DNA from 2 places in the Marinococcus sp. LNHM4E3-1 genome. Region 2 is predicted to be linked to the other one. Evidence: a T-box and tRNA genes for the amino acid it is inferred to sense, from the RefSeq annotation. Region 2 holds a T-box; the other holds one or more tRNA genes.
What was found. The T-box of region 2 lies ahead of ACTRXI_RS08305 (valine--tRNA ligase). A T-box ahead of a tRNA ligase gene usually reads a tRNA of that ligase, here a tRNA-Val.
Positions count from the first base shown of each region.

Region 1: it has a tRNA-Val gene. The T-box ahead of ACTRXI_RS08305 (valine--tRNA ligase) is inferred to sense a tRNA for this amino acid. The anticodon was not compared.

Region 1 is NZ_JBQLID010000010.1:6,002-10,428, reverse strand. It holds gene ACTRXI_RS11460 (aldo/keto reductase) at 1-693, opposite strand, end outside; gene ACTRXI_RS11455 (hypothetical protein) at 835-1,062, shown strand; gene ACTRXI_RS11450 (hypothetical protein) at 1,136-1,372, shown strand; gene ACTRXI_RS11445 (DUF3942 family protein) at 1,512-1,910, shown strand; gene ACTRXI_RS11440 (hypothetical protein) at 2,031-2,252, shown strand; gene ACTRXI_RS11435 (hypothetical protein) at 2,290-2,601, opposite strand; tRNA gene ACTRXI_RS11430 (tRNA-Val) at 2,838-2,913, opposite strand; gene ACTRXI_RS11425 (hypothetical protein) at 3,156-3,419, opposite strand; gene ACTRXI_RS11420 (mechanosensitive ion channel family protein) at 3,588-4,427, shown strand, end outside.
Region 2 is NZ_JBQLID010000006.1:108,253-112,679, reverse strand. It holds gene ACTRXI_RS08310 (bifunctional folylpolyglutamate synthase/dihydrofolate synthase) at 1-45, opposite strand, end outside; gene ACTRXI_RS08305 (valine--tRNA ligase) at 104-2,743, opposite strand; T-box leader at 2,784-2,999, opposite strand; gene hemL (glutamate-1-semialdehyde 2,1-aminomutase) at 3,049-4,362, opposite strand.

The sequences.
Region 1 (4,427 bases), on a different contig from region 2:
TTTGTCATTGCCGACAAAAACGCCTTCCATCATGCCGTACTGAAAAGGAGACCAGGCCTGAACAGTCATACTGTTCAACTGACTGTACTCAAGCAGCCCGCCTTCACGCATCACTGCGGCATCGTTTTTCATATTTACATTCAATCCCTGGTCTATCATGAGGGAGTGCATCAAACCGAACTGCAGCTGGTTGGCAATCAGGTCCTGCTTAACGTGCTGCTTTAAAAGCTCAACCTGCATTGGATGCTGGTTGCTGACACCAAAATGCCGGACTTTACCGGAGGCCTGGAGATTGTCGAACGCTTCCGCGACTTCTTCGGGCTCCATAAGCGCATCGGGACGGTGAAGAAGCAGTACATCCAGATAATCTGTCTGAAGGCGCTTCAGGCTTTCATCGACGGTTTTTAAGATATGGGACTTGGAAAAATCGAAAGAATTCCCACGGATGCCGGCTTTGGACTGAAGAATCACTTTTTCACGGAGGTCATCGTTCATGCCGGCCGCTCTGGCAAAAATGTCTTCAGAATCGCCGCCGCCGTAAATGTCGGCATGATCAAAAAAGTTCACCCCTGCCTCAAGAGCAGTGCGGAAAACTTTTTCAGCATCATCGATAGAAAGCTCATTCATGCGCATACACCCGAGTGCTATATTGGATACGTGAAGAGAACTGCTGCCTAACTGCATTTGTTTCATCTGAGCACCTCTTTTTTTCAGGATAAGAATAGTGTAACATGACGGATGTGCAATAGGGATGATAACGCTGTCAAAAACATGAAAAATGACTTTTACACATAAATATGGTAATTTGTAGAAAAACATTAAAGGATGTCAGACATGAAACGAAGAACAATAAACAGTTATTTTATTCTATTCTGGCTCATTATCGGGATATGGAATATCGGTCTAGGTATAATTGTCGGCCTCGTACTGCAAAGCTATGTATGGGCACTCATTCATGTCTTGGCCGGAGCGCTCTGTTTAGTTATAACGGAAGCAATACGAAGAGGGAAATTACAGGTCAAACAGAAAAAAGAAAATCATTTGCATGAGAGCGACCAGTAATTTTGCACCCGTGGATTCAAAAATAGTTGTAATTTGATGATTACCCTGCAGACTTTTCGGAAATAGAATATTAATGATAAACAAAGGGGTGAACATTATATTACAAACCAGAGGGGCAAAAACAATAAAAAATATTATTCAGGACAATGAAAAGCCACTGACTAATAAAGATGTCGCCGCTATATTAAAAGATAGAAACAGCATTGACAGTTCTTTTGCGTTAAAAACTATTGATTCGATGGTGGGCAATGGACAGTTGATGCTGATCCGATATGTTGATGCTGGTGTGTATGTAGTAGAAGTGAAATAAATTATGTTAACTGTTTTTATGAGCAGTTAACATAACTCTTTTTTAATAAATTTTTTTTACATAATTTTTCTGCTGCAGTAGTGGAGAAGCCGTATAACCTGTAGAATGGGGAATTACTTTAAAGAAGAGGGTGATGGCAATGAGTTTCGAAGATGAGTTCGTAGCTAAGGCAGTTGAATACCTGGAAGTAAATGAAGACGCAAACATTATGAACGAAGTAAACTGGGAAATTGCCAAGTACTTTAATAATTTGAACAAAGAGATCGGTGAAGTGAAAAACGATTCGTTCAGCAGCTATGGTTCGAAGCACCGCAGCTATATGACCATCGATAATCGTGAATTGCTTTTTGAAACCCGCACAGACGACGACAATTGTCACATTGAAGTAACGCAGAGTACAGATGATACGACGAAAGAGCTCGATGTCATATACGTCCAGAATGGCAGAATGTACAGCCGGGAAGAAGAAAAAGAATTCGATATGGATATCGTCCGGAACCATCTTCAAAATACATTCGGCGATATCCTGGGATTATAGAACGAAGAAGCGCCCGCTGCGGCGCTTTTTTTGTTTCGAAAAAATATTAAATAATTAATCGGGAAATAAGTCTCGATTCGCCTTGAATGGGTATATTGTCATTAAGGGGGGGTATACGCCATGGGGGTTGTTTATATTGACCGGCATATTCGCCAGGTGCAGGTAATCATTTGTAGTGAAGGGCACATGCTGCATTGCCTTGTTTGGCCGGGGGAAGGGGGATGGGTCGCCGATATACACTCCATGCAGGACAGCGGTTTTCATCCGACGTTTGAGCGGGTTTATTTTCCTGAGAATGAAGAAATTATCCAGCTTGGGCGGCATATATACGTTCTGCGGTAAAAAGGCAGAAGCTCGCAGCTTTCTGCCTTTGACTGTGCTAAAGAGTATTTGGATCCGTATAGCCGATAGGCCCCCTTGATTCGGAATGCTCCACTACAGTAAGAATAAAACGCATAGGAACAAAGATGGTCTTGCTGCCTCCGGAAGTGCTCCTGGCTTTTTCCTGATAGAAGTAGATCCCCGCTTCTTCAATACCGCAATTCTCCGAAGACACTACTGCTTTAACGTAGCTGGAATGCTCTTCGAAGGTGCCTTCGCTCTGGAATCCATTTAATTCAAAAAGCGGAATGGCGGAAGGATCAAAATACACCTCTACGAAATTCGAACTATCTATTGATGATGAACTCATCCGTATTCCTCCTTTCAGTATTTGTTTATCCATAATATACCCTGAAACGGTTTAATAAAAGCAGAGGATACAAAAGGATGGCACGAGAATATACATAAATTTTATGAGGTGCACTAATTATTGTAAAATAATGGGTAAGGTAATAGATGTATTAAAGAAAGTGGCGACTATAAACAGCCCAGGCTATGCAAATTAAAAAACAGAAGCCAAAGGCTCCTGCTGTAGTTTATTATTTATGGTGTCCCGTACTGGGCTCGAACCAGTGACCTCCACCCTGTCAAGGTGGCGCTCTCCCTACTGAGCTAACGGAACAAATGATATGGAATGAAGCGACAGAAATAATATACAATAGGAAAAGAACGGTGTCAATCCTTCTGTGGCCAATTTCAGCAGGTAAAGCAGGGATTTATGCTTGCCATTCCATTTCCTCGGGACAGTGAAGCTTAAAAGCCTTGCCGAAGTCCGGTTTCTGCCGGAGATACTGAAGTCGTATAAGCACCTGCGGCAGAAACAGAAATCTTTATCGTTTGCGGTACATATCCATAAAAAATGAATTACTTTTCCTTTTGCTGTTTTTCTTTCCGCTGCTGAAGGAATAGAAATAAGCAGAAAGCAAGCATGCCCAGACTGAGGTTGGAAAGAATGAACCCGAGCGGTCCCTGGTTAAAAATGCCGAGCGACAGCGCTCCGAAAAAAGCAATGTAAGTGATACCCAGAAGCGGAAGACTTCGCCCGGAGACTTTTTGCATCAAACGGGCAAGCTGGTATATGAGCGTATTTACAGCAAAACCAATTAGCAGTAAAATAAGTAAATCCATGCGACTATCTAAACCTTCCTTTGTGATGATGTCTTTTTCCGACTTACATGCTACCATACCTTAGGTTTGAAAGATATCCACAAATGCGAAAAGCAGGAACCCTGCAGTAAACTGCCTGGTGGCAGCATTAAAATATAGAGAGAACGGGACAAAGGTGGAGGGATGTTCATGCAGGCATATGCAGACTTTTGGATGGAATGGCAGACACGTATTGTGGAGCTGCCCTGGATTGATATAGGCGTAGCCGTTTTGATTGCACTTCTCGTGTTTGCTTTTCGGAAGCTTTTTACTAAATACATTTTCAGGTTCATTTTAAAGATGACTCACCAATCGAGATCACAGCTCTTCACGAATGTTTTAGTATCATTTGAACGGCCGATCCGGATGTTTTTTGCCGTGTTCGGCATATACTTAGCGCTGCTGTATCTGCCTATACCGTGGGATTCCATGACTATTATCAACCGCCTGTACGGTTCGATTTTAATCGTGCTCGTAGCATGGGGCACATACAAGCTTCTGAACACGTCTTCGATGCTCTTTAACCCGATGATTAAACGGCTCGAGGGCAAGGAAGATAATATGCTGGTGCCTTTTCTTTCCCGGGTGCTGCGGATTATTATCGTTGCGCTTGCATTCACCATTATTCTTTCATCCTGGGGCTTTAACATTAACGGCTTTGTGGCAGGTCTCGGCCTTGGCGGTCTGGCTTTTGCTCTCGCCGCCCAGGACATGGTGGCTAACTTTATCGGCGGTATAATTATTGTAGTGGAGCGCCCGTTTAAGCGGGGCGACTGGATTTATACGCCGACGGTGGAAGGAATCGTGGAAGATATTTCATTTCGGAGCACGAAGGTGCGTACCTTCGCTGATTCGATTGTCATCGTTCCAAACAATACACTTGCCCACGAAGCGATTACGAACTGGAGTGAAATGCGTAAGCGGGAAATAGATATGACGCTTGGCATTGAATACCAGACACCGAGGGAGCAGGTGCTGCAGCTGCGGGAG
Region 2 (4,427 bases):
TTCGAGTGAGTGCACCCATGCTTCTGCTTCCTTGTATGTGTGCAAAGTAGACCTCCCTTTAAACAGCCATGCTGCACGCCCCCAGTCCGGGGGCGTCTGCTGCTTAGCTTTTTTGCAGTTCTTCCATTCTGGCTGTTACTTTTTCTCTTTTTTGTTCGTAATCCTTCTGCTTTTCTTTTTCTTCCTCGACGACGTGCGCGGGAGCTTTGCTGACAAATCCTTCGTTGTTCAGCTTTTTCGTGACCCGCTCCACTTCTTTATCGAGCTTGTCTTTTTCCCGCTGCAGCCGCTCTATTTCTTCATCTACATTAATCAAACCTTCGAGCGGCAGAAAGATTTCCGCTCCGCTCAATACGTGGGAGATGGATTTTTCCGGAGCTTCCAGCGCTGCATCGATAGTCAGCGTTTCCGGGTTTCCAAACCGTACAATATAGTCACGACCACGTTCGAGTCGTTCCGAAGCCTGGCTGTTGGACGGCTTCAGGCTCATCGGTACTGCTTTGGACGGCGGAACGTTCATTTCCGCCCGCGTATTCCGGACCGAACGAATAACCTCCTGAATTAATTCCATATCACGTACCGCTTCCTCGTCAAACAACTGCGAATCCGCTACCGGCCAGGAAGCACTCATAATCGACGTTCCTTCGTGAGGAAGATGCTGCCAGATTTCCTCCGTGATAAACGGCATCATCGGATGAAGCATGCGCATCGTCTGGTCAAACACATGAACAAGCACAGACTGAGCCATACGTTTTGGCTGTTCGTCTTCGCCGTACAGCGGAAGCTTGGCCATTTCAATGTACCAGTCGCAGAGGTCATCCCAAATAAAGTTATAGAGCGTCCTTCCGGCTTCCCCAAACTCGTATTTCTCCATCAGTTCGGTGGCGTTCTGCTTTGTTTCCTGCAGACGGTGTAAAATCCAACGGTCCGCAATCGTTTTTGTGCCTTCGAGCTCGATGTCTTCCGCCGTTACACCTTCCACATTCATCAACGTAAAACGGGCGGCGTTCCATATTTTATTGCCAAAATTCCAGTTGGCCTCTACTTTTTCCCACTGGAAACGAATATCGTTACCCGGGGTTGTACCCGTAGCGAGCAGAAAGCGCAGAGCATCCGCCCCGTACTGATCGATAACATCCATCGGATCTACTCCGTTGCCGAGGGATTTACTCATTTTCCGTCCCTCACTGTCACGTACCAGCCCGTGAATAAGCACATCCTCAAACGGGCGTTCGCCGGTAAACTCCAGCCCCTGAAAAATCATTCGCGACACCCAGAAGAAAATGATGTCGTAGCCGGTCACAAGAGCACTGGTCGGGTAGTAGCGCGCATAGTCCGAGCTTTCTTCCGGCCATCCCATCGTGGAAAATGGCCATAAAGCCGAGCTGAACCACGTATCAAGCACGTCCTCATCCTGTTTCCATTCATCCGAATTTTCCGGTGCCGTGCGTCCGACATAAATTTCGCCTGTTTCTTTATGGTACCAGGCGGGGATGCGGTGTCCCCACCAGAGCTGGCGGGAAATACACCAGTCCCGGATGTTTTCCATCCACTGCAGATACGTCTTTTCAAAGCGTTCCGGCACAAAGGTTACTTTTTCTTCCTTCTGCTGAAGTTCTACTGCCTGTTCCGCAAGCGGACCCATGTTTACAAACCACTGTGTGGAAAGGTATGGCTCAACCACTGCACCGCTCCGTTCAGAATGACCAACAGAGTGCATGTGCTCTTCGATGTCAAACAGAATATCCTCGGCCTGCAGATCCTTCGTCAGCTGCCGGCGGCAGTCAAAGCGGTCCATGCCTTCGTAGATGCCGGCATTCTCATTCATGCTGCCGTCTTCATTCATCACAAGTACACGCAAAAGATCATGACGATTGCCCATTTCAAAGTCATTTGGATCATGCGCTGGCGTGATTTTCACTGCCCCCGAACCAAAATCCATGTCCACATAGTCGTCTGCGATGATCGGAATTTCTCTTCCGATGATCGGCAGTACAGCCGTTTTCCCGATGAGATGCTTATAGCGATCGTCCTCCGGATGTACCGCGACTGCCGTGTCCCCGAGCATCGTTTCCGGACGGGTCGTTGCTACTTCGATCGAGGTATTTTCACCTTTAACCGGGTAGCGCATATGGTAAAAGTGACCCTGCACTTCTTTGTATTCCACCTCGATATCTGAAAGCGCCGTCTGCGTTTCTGGATCCCAGTTGATAATGTATTCGCCCCGGTAGATAAGCTCTCTTTCGTACAACGAAACAAAGACTTCACGTACCGCTTCCGACAGGCCTTCATCAAGCGTGAAACGCTCCCTCGAATAATCGAGTGAAAGCCCGAGCTTGGCCCACTGGCTGCGGATGAAATCTGCATATTCCTCTTTCCATCCCCACGTTTTTTCCAGGAATGCTTCCCGTCCAAGCTCGTAGCGGCTCGTGCCTTCTTCCTTCAGCTGAGCCTCGACCTTGGACTGGGTGGCAATGCCGGCATGGTCCATGCCTGGCAGCCATAAGGCGTCATAGCCCTGCATGCGTTTCATGCGGATTAAAATATCCTGAAGCGTCGTGTCCCAGGCATGCCCCAGGTGAAGCCGGCCGGTCACATTCGGCGGCGGGATAACAATGGTATACGGCGTACCGTCTGTCTGTCCTGCTTCAAACTGTCCTGTTTCTTTCCAGAAGTCGTACCAGCGGTTCTCTGTTTCTTTCGGATCGTACTTTTTCGCCATTTCTGTTTCTTGTTTTCCCATATAAATCCCCTTTCTTCTCATAAAAAAACTCTTCATCCCGAGTAAGGACGAAGAGTTTTCGCGGTACCACCTTAATACCTGCGGCAGCGCAGGCACTTTCCCATAACGGCGGTTACCGTCTTTTCTTACTGTATTCGTTCAGAAAAGAAGCTCGAGGGCGACTTTCCGCACGGGTCGTTAAAGAATCTCTCAGCCCAGGATTCTTTTTTCTGTACAACGAACCTGCGTGCGTACTCCTCCCTGTTTCTGCATTTATTATTAATATTGATTTAGTGCCTTTATTTTACGAAACCAGGACGCATGCGTCAACTATCTTCCCCGTGTTCTTTATTCGCAGCAAGGCTTGCAAAGACGCGGTCAGCCGCCTCAATGGTCTTATCGATATCCTCTTCACTGTGTTCTGTTGATAAAAACAATCCTTCGAACTGCGAAGGCGGAAGTGAAATGCCTTCTGCCATCATTCCGCGGAAATAACGCGCGAACATTCCCAGATCAGATTTCTTCGCAGAAGCAAAATCCACTACAGGTTCATCGGTAAAGAACAGGCCGATCATCGCTCCAGCACGGTTGATCTGATGAGGGATTCCATGCTTGGAGGCTGCGCGGTTCAGTCCTCCTTCAAGCTGGGCTGCCCGGGCGCGGAACGTTTCATAGCTGCTTTCATCCACCTGCCTGAGTGTTTCAAGTCCGGCTGTCATCGCCAGTGGATTGCCGGAAAGAGTGCCTGCCTGATAGATAGGCCCGTCCGGGGCAATATGCTGCATGATATCGGCACGGCCTCCGTAGGCGCCTACTGGAAGCCCACCGCCGATGACCTTTCCAAGACATGTGAGGTCGGGAGTCACACCGTAGTGGCCCTGGGCACTGTTATAGTCCACCCGGAAGCCGCTCATAACTTCATCAAAAATCAGTAGACTGCCGTACTGCTCCGTTATATCACGAACGCCTTCGAGAAATCCTTCACCCGGGGTGACAACACCCATATTCCCGGTAACAGGCTCGAGGATGACACCGGCGATTTCATCACCGTATTCATCAAATGCCTTCTGCAGACTGTCGAGATCGTTGTACGGAACGGTAAGCGTGTTCTGGGCGATCGAGCCGGGAACACCTGGACTGTCCGGCAGACCGAGAGTCGCCACTCCCGAGCCGGCACGAATGAGTAGAGAGTCTCCGTGGCCGTGATAGCAGCCTTCCATTTTCACGATTTTGTCCCTGCCCGTAAATCCTCGGGCCAGACGAAGCGCACTCATTGTCGCTTCCGTACCGGAATTCACCATCCGGACGACCTCAATGGAAGGTACACGGTCCACGACAAGCTCTGCAAGCCCCGCTTCTGTTACGTGCGAAGCGCCAAAGCTCGTGCCTTTTTCAGCCACAATTTTTAAACTGTCCACAACGTGCTCATTTGCGTGGCCGAGAAGAAGCGGCCCCCAGGACATTACGTAATCAATGTATTCATTGCCGTCGATATCTTTAATGCGGGATCCTTTGCCTTCGTCCATATAAACGGCCGGATGACCGACAGATTCATATGTCCGCACGGGGCTGCTGACTCCGCCCGGCATTACTTTTTTTGCGCGTTCATGTGCATGTATTGAATTATGATACGATTTCATGTCATACCTCCTGGATACTTAAAAGTTATCTTTTTTGCTATTCCCGTACTTAGTATAACGAAAAC